Regions from separate parts of the Lactobacillus melliventris genome, predicted to be linked through region 2. Evidence: a T-box and tRNA genes for the amino acid it is inferred to sense, from the RefSeq annotation. Region 2 holds a T-box; the other holds one or more tRNA genes.
The links. A T-box is a leader RNA that pairs with one kind of tRNA and senses whether it is charged. The one in region 2 lies ahead of leuS (leucine--tRNA ligase), so its partner is inferred to be a tRNA-Leu.
Positions count from the first base shown of each region.

Region 1: it encodes a tRNA-Leu, which carries the amino acid that the T-box ahead of leuS (leucine--tRNA ligase) is inferred to sense. The anticodon was not compared.

Region 1 covers NZ_JBHTMT010000003.1:188,774-196,179, reverse strand. Annotated here, with positions in the region: gene ACFQ32_RS04890 (MarR family winged helix-turn-helix transcriptional regulator) at 1-128, shown strand, start outside; gene ACFQ32_RS04885 (ABC transporter ATP-binding protein) at 206-1,957, shown strand; tRNA gene ACFQ32_RS04880 (tRNA-Leu) at 2,031-2,116, shown strand; gene ACFQ32_RS04875 (glycoside hydrolase family 73 protein) at 2,282-2,929, shown strand; gene pcrA (DNA helicase PcrA) at 3,008-5,251, shown strand; gene ligA (NAD-dependent DNA ligase LigA) at 5,296-7,308, shown strand; gene ACFQ32_RS04860 (CamS family sex pheromone protein) at 7,322-7,406, shown strand, end outside.
Region 2 covers NZ_JBHTMT010000001.1:12,384-19,789, forward strand. Annotated here, with positions in the region: gene ACFQ32_RS00080 (hypothetical protein) at 1-68, opposite strand, end outside; gene ACFQ32_RS00085 (hypothetical protein) at 134-1,327, opposite strand; gene ACFQ32_RS00090 (cupin domain-containing protein) at 1,658-2,146, shown strand; gene ACFQ32_RS00095 (phosphatase PAP2 family protein) at 2,205-2,867, opposite strand; T-box leader at 2,924-3,114, shown strand; gene leuS (leucine--tRNA ligase) at 3,151-5,565, shown strand; gene ACFQ32_RS00105 (putative polysaccharide biosynthesis protein) at 5,661-7,304, shown strand.

The sequences.
Region 1 (7,406 bases), on a different contig from region 2:
GGCATCACTACCATCATGACTTTCCTCGCACTGATTTTAACAGAAATTATTGCGATTATGATAAGATGCACGGTTATGACCGCGACTTTTGGCGTAAATTTTGGCATAATGAAGATGAAGATTTATAATTAGCAACATGATTAAAGTTTTTCAATTATTGAAAAACTTTTTTATTTAGTCTAAATAAGGAAAGCCGGTATCTTTTATGGCATTTGGGTCACGTAAAGATGGAAAGCAAAATGTTAAAATTAGTGACTTTTTAGACCTGCTAAAAAGTTTAAATGTGAAAAAGTCTTTGTTCATAATTGGTTTACTACTTAGTCTTGTCACAAGTGCAGCCAATTTAGCATTACCTTTATTAACCAGGCAGCTGGTGGACACTAGTAAATGGGATAACTTTAATTATTCAAGTTTAATTATTATCATTGTAGTTTTTGTGTTGCAGCTAGTTTTAGGAACTTTGGGCGGATACGTACTGCGCTATTTTGGTGAAAGCGTAGTCAAGACCCTGCGTGAACGGTTATGGGCTCACCTGTTAAAATTACCTGTTACTTATTTTGATGCTAATAAAGTGGGTGAAAGCAGCTCGCGACTAGTCAATGATACTGGAATAATAAAAGATTTACTGGCTTCGCAGTTTCCTAATTTTATTACCGGCGCAATCCAATTATTTTTCTCATTAATCATTTTATTTGTGATGGATTGGGAAATGGCCACCTTAATGTTTGTCGTAGTTCCTATTGTGGTAGTAATTTTATTACCGGTTGGTCGCATAATGGTGAGACTAGGTCGGAAACTACAAGCGGAAACAGCCAAATTTAATGGTGAGGTCAGTGAAAAACTATCTGAGGTCCGCTTAATTAAATCCAGTAACGGTGAAAAACATGAGCAGGAAGCTGGTAATCACCGAATCAATAAAATTTTCACCATTGGAGTTTTAGACGCACGCGTCGAAGCTGTTTTACAGCCAATCATTATGACCTTGATGATGGCTGCTTTTGCCGGCATTTTGGCTTTTGGCATTATTCGCGTTGGTCAAGGTTCTTTAACAAGTGGTTCATTAGTGGCCTTTTTACTGTACTTATTTAATGTTATTGGCCCTGTTGCCAATTTTGCCACCTTTTTCTCCCAGATTCAAAAAGCCTTAGGCTCAACTGAACGTATCCAAGAAATTTTACGAATAGAGCCCGAAAAGAATTTGGGTCAACAGACCTGCGATTTAACTAATAAAACTTTAACTGCACAAAATCTGAATTTCAGCTATGTGAAAAATGAACCAGTTTTACAGTCAATTTCATTTGTTTCGCGGCCTAATTCTGTGATCGCTTTTGCTGGTCCCAGCGGTGGCGGGAAGTCAACTATTTTTGCATTACTAGAGCGGTTTTACCAACCGGATAGTGGCAAAATTACTATTGGAGAGCAGGATATTCAAGATATTGACCTGGCAAATTGGCGCTGCCAAATAGGCTATGTTTCTCAAAATAGTGCTATTTTTTCTGGTACAATTCGGGAAAACCTGGTTTATGGTTTAACTAAAAAGATGACCGATGAAGATCTTTGGCATGGACTTTCTTTGGCTTATGCGGACCAATTTGTCCGTGAATTTCCTGATCAGATGGAGACTGAAATAGGTGAGCGCGGAATTAAGCTCTCTGGTGGTCAAAAGCAACGCTTAGCTATTGCCCGAGCTTTTTTACGTGATCCCAAGATTTTAATGCTGGATGAAGCTACTGCGAGTCTCGATTCAGAATCAGAGGGAAAAGTGCAACAAGCACTCGATAAACTGATGGTTAACAGAACTACTTTAGTAATTGCGCACCGACTGGCGACGATTGTTAATGCCGATCAAATATATTTTATAGAACACGGTAAGGTTACAGGCCATGGAACCCACCACGAATTGATGCAAAAGCATAGTTTATACGCTAAGTATGTCACCGAGCAGATGGTAAATTAACCGCTTTTAAATAAAAATGATTAAGAAAACTCTTGTGCTAAATTCAATTTTGGGTTATAGTATTGAATGTGTTGCGGGCATGGCGGAATGGCAGACGCGCAAGACTAAGGATCTTGTGATCGCTTTTAGATCGTGGAAGTTCGAGTCTTCTTGCCCGCATTTGCTTTGATGGAGCTTTGGCTCCATTTTTTTGTGCTTAATTTTTTTAAGCAGATTTATTTTGCAACCAACTAACTTTATTTTAAAAATTAATTATATTGCATAGTTTTATAATTAAGAGAGGTTATACTTAAGAAGAGATTTTTTTAAAGCAAGGGAAAACAAATGGCGAGAAAACGAAGAAGCAAAAAGTTATCTAATACAGCAATCATTATGCGCACTTTTATTATTTTATTTTTGTTAATAATTGCTTTTGTGGCTTTTCGTTATTATCGGAGGCAGGCAATTCAGTCTGAGCAGATCAGACAAGAGCAGCTTGCGCGTGAAGAGGCAAGACAAAAGATTATCAGACAGCATAAGGCGTTTATCCGCGAAATTGGCCCGATAGCTAAAGAAGTGGATAAATCTTTTGATCTTTTACCTAGTATCACAATTGCTCAAGCCTGTCTCGAAAGTGATTATGGTAAAAGCGATCTTTCCCAAAAATACAATAACCTCTTTGGCGTCAAAGGCAATAACCCTAATACTTCTGCTGTCTTGAAAACCAAAGAATTTGAAAAAGGTAAATGGATTGAAATCAAAGCTCGTTTTCAAATCTATGACTCTTATGAAGCTTCAATCAGGGCTCATGCGCGCTTGTTCCAAAAGGGGACGACTTGGGATGCCAAGCAGTACCGGCACGTTCTGGCAGCCAAAAATTATGAGGCTCAGGCTCGTGCTTTAGTCAAGGACGGCTATGCCACCGACCCTGATTATGCAGATAAACTGATTAAATTAATTGAAGAATACAATCTTGACCGTTTTGATAAATAGAATGCACAGGGGAGCAAATACAATTACGATTTTTGGTACAATAGAAGAGTTATAAATTTTAGGGTGAAAGGATTCAGAATGAGCGTAGAATCAATTTTAAAAGGTTTAAATCCAGAGCAAAAAAAAGCAGTACAGATTACAGAAGGGCCTTTATTAGTCGTTGCTGGAGCTGGTTCCGGGAAAACGTCTGTGCTAACGCGGCGAATTGCTTATCTAGTTGCTGAAAAAGGGATCGCGCCTTGGAATATTTTGGCTATTACTTTTACCAATAAAGCTGCTACTGAAATGAAAGAGCGTGAATATAAGTTATTGGGACAGCAGGCTGACGGTATCTGGATGTCGACTTTTCATGCTCTTTGTGTCCGTATATTAAGACGGGATGCTGAAAAAATTGGTTATAGCGGTAACTTTTCGATTGCTGATTCAGCTGAACAGCTCACTTTAATTAAACATATTCAAAAAGAGCAAAATATTAATCCCAAAATGTATGAACCACGGAGGATTTTGTCTGCCATTTCCAATGGCAAAAATGATTTACTTACTCCAGATGCATTTTCAGCCAGCGCTGCCTCACCTTTTGAAAAAATAACTGCTCAAGTGTATCAGGAGTATCAAAAACGCCTAAAGAATGATCAAATTATGGACTTTGATGATTTGATTATGCAAACTCTGGTTTTATTCAAAAAGGCTCCGACAGTTTTACATTATTATCAAAATAAATTTCGTTATTTACTGGTAGATGAATACCAGGATACCAACCAGGCACAATACGAACTGTGTCATGCTTTAGCTGCACAATATAAAAATATCTGTGTTGTCGGTGATGCGGATCAGTCAATCTATGGCTGGCGCGGTGCCAACATGGAAAACATTATGAATTTTGAGCAGGACTATCATGATGATGGCGTGCAAACTGTCAAACTGGAGCAAAATTACCGTTCAACTGGTCATATTTTAGCAGCTGCTAATGCCGTAATTAAGAATAATCGTAACCGCAAAGCCAAAAAGCTGTGGACAGACCAAGGTGAAGGTGCAAAAGTAACTTATTATCGCGCCCAAAGTGGCGACGATGAAGCGCACTTTATTATTGCCAAAATTCAAGAAGAGGTAAAAGAGAAAAAGCGCTCTTACCACGATTTTGCGGTATTATACCGCACTAATGCGCAATCCAGAACAGTTGAGGAGTCCTTTGTTAAGTCAAATGTTCCTTACCAAATTGTTGGTGGGCATAAATTCTATGATAGAAAAGAAATCATGGATATTATGGCTTATTTAAAGTTAGTAGCTAATCCCAGTGATTCCATGAGTTTCAACCGGATTATTAACACCCCTAAGCGCGGTATTGGACCAGTTAGTGTGCGGCGTTTTATGGACTTTGCCCGTGATAACGGTTTATCAATTTTAGGAGCCTTTGATCACATTAGTATGTCGGGCGTTACTGCTCGGGCAGGCGCCAGACTGAGTGATTTTGGCGCTAAATTACGCGATGCGATTAACTTTGCTAAAGATCATACAGTTACTGGTCTGACTGAAAAAATACTGCAAGATTTTGGCTATACTGCTGCCCTGAAAGCTGAACATACAATTGAAGCAGAAACTAGATTAGAAAACCTGGATGAATTTTTGTCTGTTACTAAGCGCTTTGATGATGAATATGAAGAAAATGATGACGCTGAAAATGCTTTGAGTGAATTTTTGGCCGAGGTTTCTCTTTTAAGTGACCAAGATGATTTGGCCAATAATGATGATCAAGTTGCGTTAATGACATTACACGCCGCAAAGGGACTGGAATTTCCAGTAGTCTTTTTAGTGGGAATGGAAGATGGACTTTTTCCTTTGTCACGCGCTTTGATGGAAGATGATCAGCTTGAGGAAGAGCGCAGATTGGCTTATGTGGGTATTACCCGAGCTAAGCGCGAACTGTTTTTAACCAATGCATACTCACGCATGATGTATGGCAGAATGCAAAATAATCCTCCTTCCAGATTTTTAGCAGAAATTGATCAAGACGACCTGAATATTGAAAATTCCGTTCCAATTACTTTGACTAGTGCCAACTTGCAAGCTGAAACCGCACCTTTTGCTAATAGTGATGAACGGGCACGTGCACAGGTTTATACTCCCAAAGTTAAACCTGCTGGTGCAGTGGGAGCAGAGAAAAAAGGCTGGAATGTCGGCGACCAGGTAGAGCATAAGTCCTGGGGCAGAGGTGTTGTAACTAAAGTTAACGGCAAAGGCGAAGACATGGAACTTGATATTGCTTTTAGTGGTAAGGGAATCAAGCGGCTTCTAGCAGCATTTGCACCAATTAAAAAGGTATAATAAAAGCAGAAATAAAAAAATAGTTTTAAATCAGGAGGAAGAAAATGGCAGATTTAACTCTTGATGAGGCCAGAAAAGAAGTCGCAGCTCTAAGAGATAAACTAGACGAATGGGCAAATGCCTACTATACAAAAGACACACCTGAAGTTGAAGATAATGTGTACGATAAAAACTATAATCGTTTAGTTGAACTTGAGCAGGAATTTCCGCAACTGGTGTCACAAGATTCCATTACTCAAAAAGTAGGGGGACAGATTGACAATCAGTTTACTAAGGTTTCTCATGAAATTCCGATGTTATCAATGGGAGATGTTTTTTCTAAAGAAGAACTGCAGGAATTTGATGACAGAGTGCAAAAACAAATAGGTCACGAAGTTGCTTATAATGTCGAATTAAAGATAGATGGTTTGTCTATTGCCTTAGAATATACTGACGGTAAATTAACCAGGGCTTCTACCAGGGGAAATGGTCAAGTAGGTGAAGATGTTACTCCTAATGCACGCTATATTTCTGATATACCGCAAACCTTGCCCGCAAAATTGACCACAGAAGTTCGGGGTGAATGTTACATGGGTAAAGAGCCATTTGCTAAACTCAATGCGGAACGTGATGAAAAAGGTGAAACAACTTTTGCTAATCCGCGCAACGCCGCAGCCGGCTCTTTACGGCAATTAGATGCAAGTATTACCAAACACCGGCACTTGAGCACATTTATTTATACTTGGGTTAATCCGCCAGCAGAAATTACCAGCCAACACCAAGCCATTGAAAAGATGACGCAGCTGGGTTTTCATACTAATCAAACCGGTCGCAGAATTGCGAAAATGGCCGATATTTTTGCTTTTATTGACGAGTATACTGCTAAAAGAAATTCGCTAGATTACGGTATTGACGGGATCGTTTTAAAAGTTGACGATTTGGATTTGCAACAAGAACTAGGAAATACCATCAAAGTGCCCCGTTGGGAAATAGCGTATAAATTTCCTCCTGAAGAGCAGGAAACTGTGGTTCATGAAATTAAGTGGACGGTTGGTCGTACTGGAGTTGTAACGCCAACTGCAATTATGGATCCTGTTCAGTTAGCTGGTACTACAGTTTCTCATGCTGTTTTGCATAACGCCGATTTATTGCAACAAAAAGATGTCCGTATTGGCGACACCGTTATGTTACATAAAGCGGGCGATATTATACCCGAGATTTCAGAAGTGGTATTAGCTAAAAGGCCGAAGGATGCTCAACCTTATCCGATTCCAACAACGTGCCCGTCGTGTGGAGAAAAATTGATTCATCTAAAAGATGAAGTAGCATTGCGCTGTGTTAATCCGTCGTGTCCTTCTCAAATTGAAGAGGGCATAACTCATTTTGCTTCAAGACCGGCTATGAATATTGACGGCTTAGGGCCTAAGATCGTGCGGCAGTTAATTAAGAATGGTCTAGTTCATAATGTAGCTGATTTGTATCATTTAACCGCTGCTGATTTGGAAAAACTGGATCATTTTAAAGATAAATCTATCAGCAATTTATTAAACGCCATCAATAATTCAAAAAGAAATTCCGTTGAATTATTGTTAACTGGACTTGGAATTGATCATGTCGGTGCAAAGGCTGCCAGATTAATTGCACAAAAGTTTAAAAATATGGCAAAGATTATAACTGCAGACGTGCAAGATGTAGCTGCTATCGCTACAATAGGAATGACAATTGCAGAATCTTTAACCACTTATTTTGCTCAAGATGAAGTTAAAGATCTAGTTAATGAACTTAAAAATAGTGGTGTTAACATGGATTATCTGGGTGCAGAGCCAGCAGACACTGCAGCAATCCCTGACAATTACTTTAAAGGTAAAACTGTCGTTTTAACAGGAACTCTGGCGCATTATACTAGAAGTGAGTTTACCAAGAAATTACAAGCACTTGGTGCTAAGGTAACTGGTTCAGTTTCTGGAAAAACCGATTATGTAATTTATGGTCAGGACGCTGGTTCCAAATACACCAAAGCGCAGAAGCTCGGTGTACCGTTATTGACTGAGGAAGAAGCAATTGCTCAAGTTAAATAAAGGAACTTTTAAAGTGAAAAAATACTTGCAAATATTAACGCTTTTGGGAATATCATTGAGTTTGACGGCTTGCGGCAACTTGAAAAATTCCAACTTGG
Region 2 (7,406 bases):
GCTAAAAGGCTAATCCAGGTAAATTTACTTTTGAGCACCTGTTTGATTTGTAACTTAAAATATGGCATTTTTCTCACCTCTTTATATAAAATTAAAAAGATAGTTTAGACGTTTTAAGATAATTTTGATAAAGTTAACTTGTTTTTATTCCTTTTTGTGCTTTTTCGGCGACAAAGTAATTTAGAAGCAAAAGAATTAATATTCCTACTAGTAAAACAATTACACCGTTAGTAAAATTTACTTGCGGATAAGTTACCAATTTCGTTTCATCTGCGATGACATAGGAATTACTGATACCAAACATGCCATTCACTGGTTGTAAAGCAAAGAAGTAGCTCATCGGAATGAACTGAGCAAAGCTCCGTTCAGCTACTATGTATTGTGGGATAACCATACCTCCAACCAATACCAGTACAGAAAAAAGTAACGCAATAATAGGATTCTTAAAAAACTGAACGAAAAATAACACCATGCCTGAGATAAAGATAAAACTTAACAATTCTAACATTAAAATTGGCAACAAGAGTTGATGCATTGGAATAAAAATATATTCTTTAGTCACAGGGTTCATGCCCGCAATTGGATAGTTAAAATTGCCAGTTCCGGCAAAAAGACTAGGTATCAAAAAAATCAACAAGAAGGTAACGAGAAAATAACAGAAACCCATTAAAGAACCAGTAGAAAATTCGCTTAATACCAATCTATTTTGCGGTAATAAGTTGCCTAGCCTCATACGGTCAAAGTAATCAATTGCAAATATTTTTACCAGAACAAAAATAACGGCTAGGACTACAAGTATAGGTAAGAATTGTTCCATAACAAAAATAAGAAAAAAACCGCCTTTTACTGGATTAATAGTCTGTTCTTTTGGTAAATGTTGTTTGGCTAATGTTTGCAGTTCCAATAAATCACGTTTACTTATAGCAACGGCTTCACTATTCGAGCCATTTTTCTTAGCATCAGCAAGCCAAAATTTGGCTTCTTTAATCATGATCGGATAGGCTTTTTGCCAATCTTTGGACTGGAGGGCCTTAATGAGTTTTTGTTTTTCAGCTATATCTGATTGGGAACCCTTTAGACTTTTTCTTATTTGCTTCTTATTGTCCTCATCTAATTTTTTCTGTTTGAGTTCTTTTTGAAAATATATGACGTTTTTCTTTTGAATAGCTACATTAGCTTTTGCAGTACTAAGTTCCATACTGTCAGACTTGCTAGCATAATAATTCTTTGTCCAAAAAGAGAGGCAACCTACTAGAATAGCTAACAGACTGATCCAGGTAAATTTACTTTTGAGCATTTGCTTAACTTTTAACTTCACGTACGGCATTTTTCGTCACCTCTTAATTTAGGTTTAAAAAAACTGCTAGATTAAAATTATTGATCTAGCAGTTTTTATGACTTTAATATTAAAATTAATATCACAGCAATAACACAATACCTTTTAAGTGCAAATATTTTGTTACTTGATGATATAATATTATTTCCTTTTTTGCAATCAAAAATTCATATAATATTTATTATCCAAAGGGTAAATTTAATTAATAAATTGAAAAATTAATATGTAGTTAAACTTTTGTTTTAAAAATTACTAGCTGACTTTAAAGTGAAAATGAGTTAAATTTGTATATATAATTTGAATTTTTGTTAAGGAGAAAAAATGAAACGTGACGATTATATCAAAGCACTAAATCTTGAACCGCATCAAGAAGGTGGCTGGTTCAGGCAAGTTTATGCGAGTGATAAGCAGTTTTATGATGAAGATAGTAAAGCAGAACGGTTTTATTATACATCCATCTATTTTTTGCTTGATGACACAAGTTGTTCTCACTTTCACCGTTTGAATCATGATGAAATGTGGTATTACCATGACGGTGAAGCGATTACTATTCACTGTATTACTCCAGAAGGTAAATATTCAGCCGTTAAATTGGGTAAAAATGTTTCTGCTGGTGAAAGAATGCAATTTAGAGTTCCGAAGAATACCATTTTTGCTTCGGAAGTTGTAAAACCAGATAGTTTTTGTTTAGTAAGCTGTGTAGTTTCGCCAGGATTTGATTATCACGACTTTGAACTGCTTAAAAAGGCAGATTTACTCAAACAATATCCTGCCTACAAAAAAGTCATTGAGCGGTTAGCGCTGGATTAGAATGATTTTGATACTAAAAAAAGGATTCAAAACTTTAAATCAGTTTGAATCCTTTTACTTAGTATAAATTGCTTTGTGCTCTTTGACTTTCTAAATAATAATGGTAAAGAAAGGAGTATCCAATTAAGAGAAATGCGATTCCCTCTAGAAAACCCCCAATTACGTCAGATGGATAATGGACATGAATGAAAATTCTGGTGTAACCAATTAATATTGGAAAACAAGCCCAAACAAGACATAATACTGTTTTAGCAGCTTTATTTTTGATTAATAAAATTGTTAGAACAATTAAAATTCCAAATAAAGTAGCACTGCCAACAGAGTGACCTGAGGGAAAACTGTAACCATGTGCAGCAACAAGATGTTCAGTAAGTGGTCTGTGCCTTGCAATAGCATGCTTGATGATCCAATTATAGCCGTTAGCACCTATCATGGTTCCTGTAGTAAAAACAGCACATGCAAATCTTTTGCTAAGTGCTAAAACAATCACCAAAATTATAGTTTCAATTGTGATTACATTTGTATTTCCTAAATTAGTAAAAGTTGTCGCAAACTTGATTATAATAGGATTATTGTTGCAGATAATATTAATCATTGATTGGTCAAAATTGTGAATAAATTGATTTTCAGAAGCAACTAAAATTGCCCAGATCGCGTACAAAATCAAAAATATGGTCGCAGGTATTATCGTGTCTCTCTTTGTTTGTATCGTTTTGTTCAAAAATTTTCTCCCCTTGTTTTTTTTTGCATTTGTGGTAAATTATAATCATTATTGGTCAAAAAATAAAGATCAGGAACTAGTAGCAGTTTTATTTTTCTATAGAGAAAAGTCGGTTGGTGCAAGACTAGAAAAAAGATTGTGAACTGAGCCTGGAACAATTCTAACGTTTGCTATCCGCGTTAAGGGGCAAGAAGTGTCACGCTTTTGGCGTGGAACTTAGGTGGTACCGCGATTATTCGTCCTATGAAAGAATTTCATAGGACTTTTTTTATGAGGTAAAAATATGTACAATCACAAAGTTGTTGAAAAAAAATGGCAGGATTACTGGGAAAAAAATCAAACTTTTAAAACAGGTAACGATCCCAAAAAGAAGAATTTTTATGTTTTAGATATGTTTCCTTTTCCATCTGGTAAGGGACTTCACGTAGGACACCCCGAAGGGTACACAGCAACAGATATCATTGCAAGGATGAAACGTAGCCAAGGCTATAATGTACTGCACCCAATGGGCTGGGATGCTTTTGGCCTTCCGACTGAACAGTATGCTCTTCAGACTGGGCAAGACCCGGCAGTTGTTACTACTGAAAATATTGCCAATTTCAAACGGCAGCTTAATACTCTAGGATTCTCATACGACTGGAACAGGGAACTAGCAACTTGCGATCCTAAGTATTACAAGTGGACCCAATGGACATTTGAACAAATGTATAAAAATGATTTGGCCTATGAAGCGGAAGCACCGGTTAACTGGTCACCTGATTTAGGTACAGTTGTTGCTAACGAAGATATTGTTGATGGTAAGACTGAACGCGGTGGTTATCCTATATATCGGCGCAACATGAAGCAATGGATGTTGAGAATAACTAAATATGCAGATCGTCTTCTTGCCGGTTTGGATAATCTTGACTGGCCAGAAAATATTAAAGAAATGCAACGTAACTGGATTGGGCGGTCAGTAGGTGCCCAAATTACTTTTAAGGTTAAAAATTCTAATGAAACATTTGATGTCTTTAGTACCCGACCAGATACTTTATTTGGCGCAACCTATGCTGTTTTAGCTCCTGAAAATAAATTAGTCCAAAAAATTATGACCGCTGGTCAAAAAGATGAAGTTAACGCTTATATTAAGCAAATTGAATCTAAGTCCGACCTTGAAAGAACAGATTTAAATAAAACCAAAACTGGAGTCTTTACTGGCGCTTACGCCATTAACCCCGTAAACAACAAAGAAATTCCAATTTGGATTGCTGATTATGTTCTTGCTAGCTATGGGACTGGTGCCGTAATGGCTGTACCGGCCCATGATACGCGTGATTATGAGTTCGCTCGGAAATTCAATTTGCCTATTAAACCAGTTATTAAGGGCGGAGATGTTGCACAAGAAGCATATACTGGTGACGGCCCTCATATAGATTCAGAGTTTTTAAATGGACTTAACAATGCAGAAGCAAAGGATAAAATCGTTGGGTGGCTTACTGAACACCACGCTGGAGAAAAAAAGGTTAATTACAAGTTACGAGACTGGGAATTTAGTCGTCAGCGTTATTGGGGTGAACCAATTCCAGTAATTCACTGGGAAGATGGAGAAACTACATTGGTTCCAGAAGATGAATTACCGCTCGTTTTACCTCATGCAACCGACATTAAGCCGTCAGGTACACCTGAAAGTCCATTGGTAAACTTGCAGGACTGGGTAAATGTAGTTGACAAAAACGGTCGTAAAGGTAAAAGAGAAACTAATACCATGCCTAATTGGGCAGGTTCATCATGGTATTTCTTACGCTTTGTTGATCCACATAATGATAATAAGCTGGCTGATTACGAAATGCTAAAGAAGTGGATGCCAGTTGACCTTTATATTGGTGGCGCAGAACATGCTGTCCGGCACCTGCTTTATGCCAGATTCTGGAATATGGTATTGTATGATTTAGGTGTTGTTCCTAATGAAGAACCATTCCAAAGACTATTCAATCAAGGATTAATCCTGAAAGATCATGATAAAATGTCCAAGTCAAAAGGTAATGTAGTTAATCCAGATGATGTCATTGATGAGTATGGTGCAGACAGTCTTAGAATGTATGAAATGTTCATGGGACCCCTTGATGCATCCATTGACTGGGATGATAATGGTCCTGCTTCAACCAAAAAGTTCTTAGACAGAGTTTGGCGTCTGTTCGTTAATGATTTGGATCTTAAAGCCATACCACAAGAAAATATTGTGGCTGAAAACGATGGCACTTTAGATAAAATTTATAACGAAACTGTTAAAAAAGTAACTGAAGATTTTGATGACTTACATTTCAATACTGCAATTTCTCAATTAATGGTCTTTGTTAATGCTGCGCAAAAAGCAAAAACGATTCCAAGAAAATATGCGGAAGGTTTCATTACGCTTTTAGCCCCAATCGCTCCTCACATGATGGAAGAAATCTGGCAAATCTTTGGTCATGAGCAATCCGTAACTTTTGCCAAATGGCCAACCTATGATTCAGCCAAACTGGTTGAATCAACAGTCGAAATTATGGTTCAAGTAAATGGCAAGCTGCGTGGCAATTTTAAGGCGGCTGTTGACATGGATAAAGATCAAGCTCAAAAACAAGCATTGGCATTGCCTCACGTCCAGAAATTTTTAGAAGGCAAAGATATTAAAAAGGTCATTGTCGTACCAAATAAGATTGTCAATATTGTAGCTAAATAAAGTTAATTTTTCCTAAAGTGCAAAGTATATTTGTTGTTAATTGCCCATTTTCATTCACAATAATATAGTTAGTAGACTAGATTTAGGGAACTTTAATGAAAGAAAATAATTTATCTGAACAAAATACACAAAATACCTTTATTAAGGGCAGTGCATGGATGACTTTCGGCTCTATTACCTCACGTATTTTGGGTGCTCTCTATATTATTCCATGGTTTTATTGGATGTCGCCCTATGGTAATATTGCCAATGCCTTAACTGCCAGAAGTTATAACATTTATAGTATTTTTATTTTAATATCCACTGCGGGCATTCCAGGTGCTGTTGCTAAACAGGTGGCTAAGTATAATGCGCTTAATGAGTACGGAGTTGGACGTAAGCTTTTTCATCGCGGCTTAATATTAATGGTATTTCTAGGAATTATTTCTGCTGCAGTGATGTATTTTGCTTCACCTTTTTTAGCTTCTAATGGTTCACAAATTGATCCAAGACAAGTAAGGGTAATGAGAAGCCTGTCTTACGCCATCTTAATTATTCCTGTATTAAGTATTATGAGGGGTTATTTTCAAGGCTACGAAGACATGATGCCGTCAGCAATGTCCCAGTTTGTAGAACAATTAGCACGAGTAATTTGGATGCTGTTAACTGCTTATATTATTATGCAAGTACAGCATGGTAATTTTGTTGATGCGGTGGTGCAATCAAATTTGGCTGCTGCGATTGGAGCAGTTTTTGGCATAGCTATTTTAACGTGGTTTTTGCTGTCTAGACGTAATAAACTTAACGAGTTAGTTGAAAATTCCAATAATGAAATACAGGTTTCAACTTCTGCTCTTTTTGCTGAAATTATTGCCCAGGCAATTCCTTTTATAATTATTGATGCAGGTATTCAACTTTTTTATCTGGTAGACCAATATAGCTTTCATCCAATTATTTCAAGTTTGGTTAGTGCAACTAATAATACAATTGAAACTTGGTATGCGTTATTTGCGCTTAATGCCAATAAGTTGATAATGATCATTGTGTCTTTAGCAAGTGCTATGGCTGTGACGACAATTCCTCTGTTGTCTGCAGCTCACACTAAGCATGATTTTCATGCAATTTCTGACCAAATTGGTAATACTTTAGATTTATTTCTATTTGTCATGATTCCCGCTTCCTTTGGCATGGCTGCGATTTCTACACCAATCTATACCATCTTTTACGGATATGACAAACTAGGATCAAATGTACTTTACCTTTCTTCCTTTACAGCTATTAGTTTGGGCTTGTTTACGGTATTAATGGCTATTTTACAGGGCCTATCGGAAAATGGACTTGCAATTAAATATTTAGTATTAGGGTTAATCATTAAGATTTTAATGCAATACCCCATGATTTATGTCTTTAAAATATTTGGCCCATTGATTGCCACTAATTTAGGAATGCTTGTCATTATCTTTATGGCGATAGAACACCTTAAGATTAATTACAATTTCAATCAGGATCGTACAAGACGACGTTTTATTGGCATTACTGCATTTTCAGTTATCATGTTTTTGCTGGTTTTGGCAGTAGAAAAAGGACTGGAGTTGTTCTTAAGTCCTGCAAGCAGCTTACAGTCACTTGTCATTGTTTTTGTCGCGGTAGTTGTGGGTTGCGTGTTTTATGGCTTTGCGGCTATTAAGTCTAATTTAGCGCAGAAAATTTTAGGAAATAAAATCATTCCAATATTGGAAAAACTGCACATTCGTGCTTAAATAAAACCTAATATAAGCGAATTTGATACCGATTGTTCAGTCGGTATCATTTTTTATTTTATTTAATTAAACAACTTAAGATTAATTATGAATTGGGTAAAA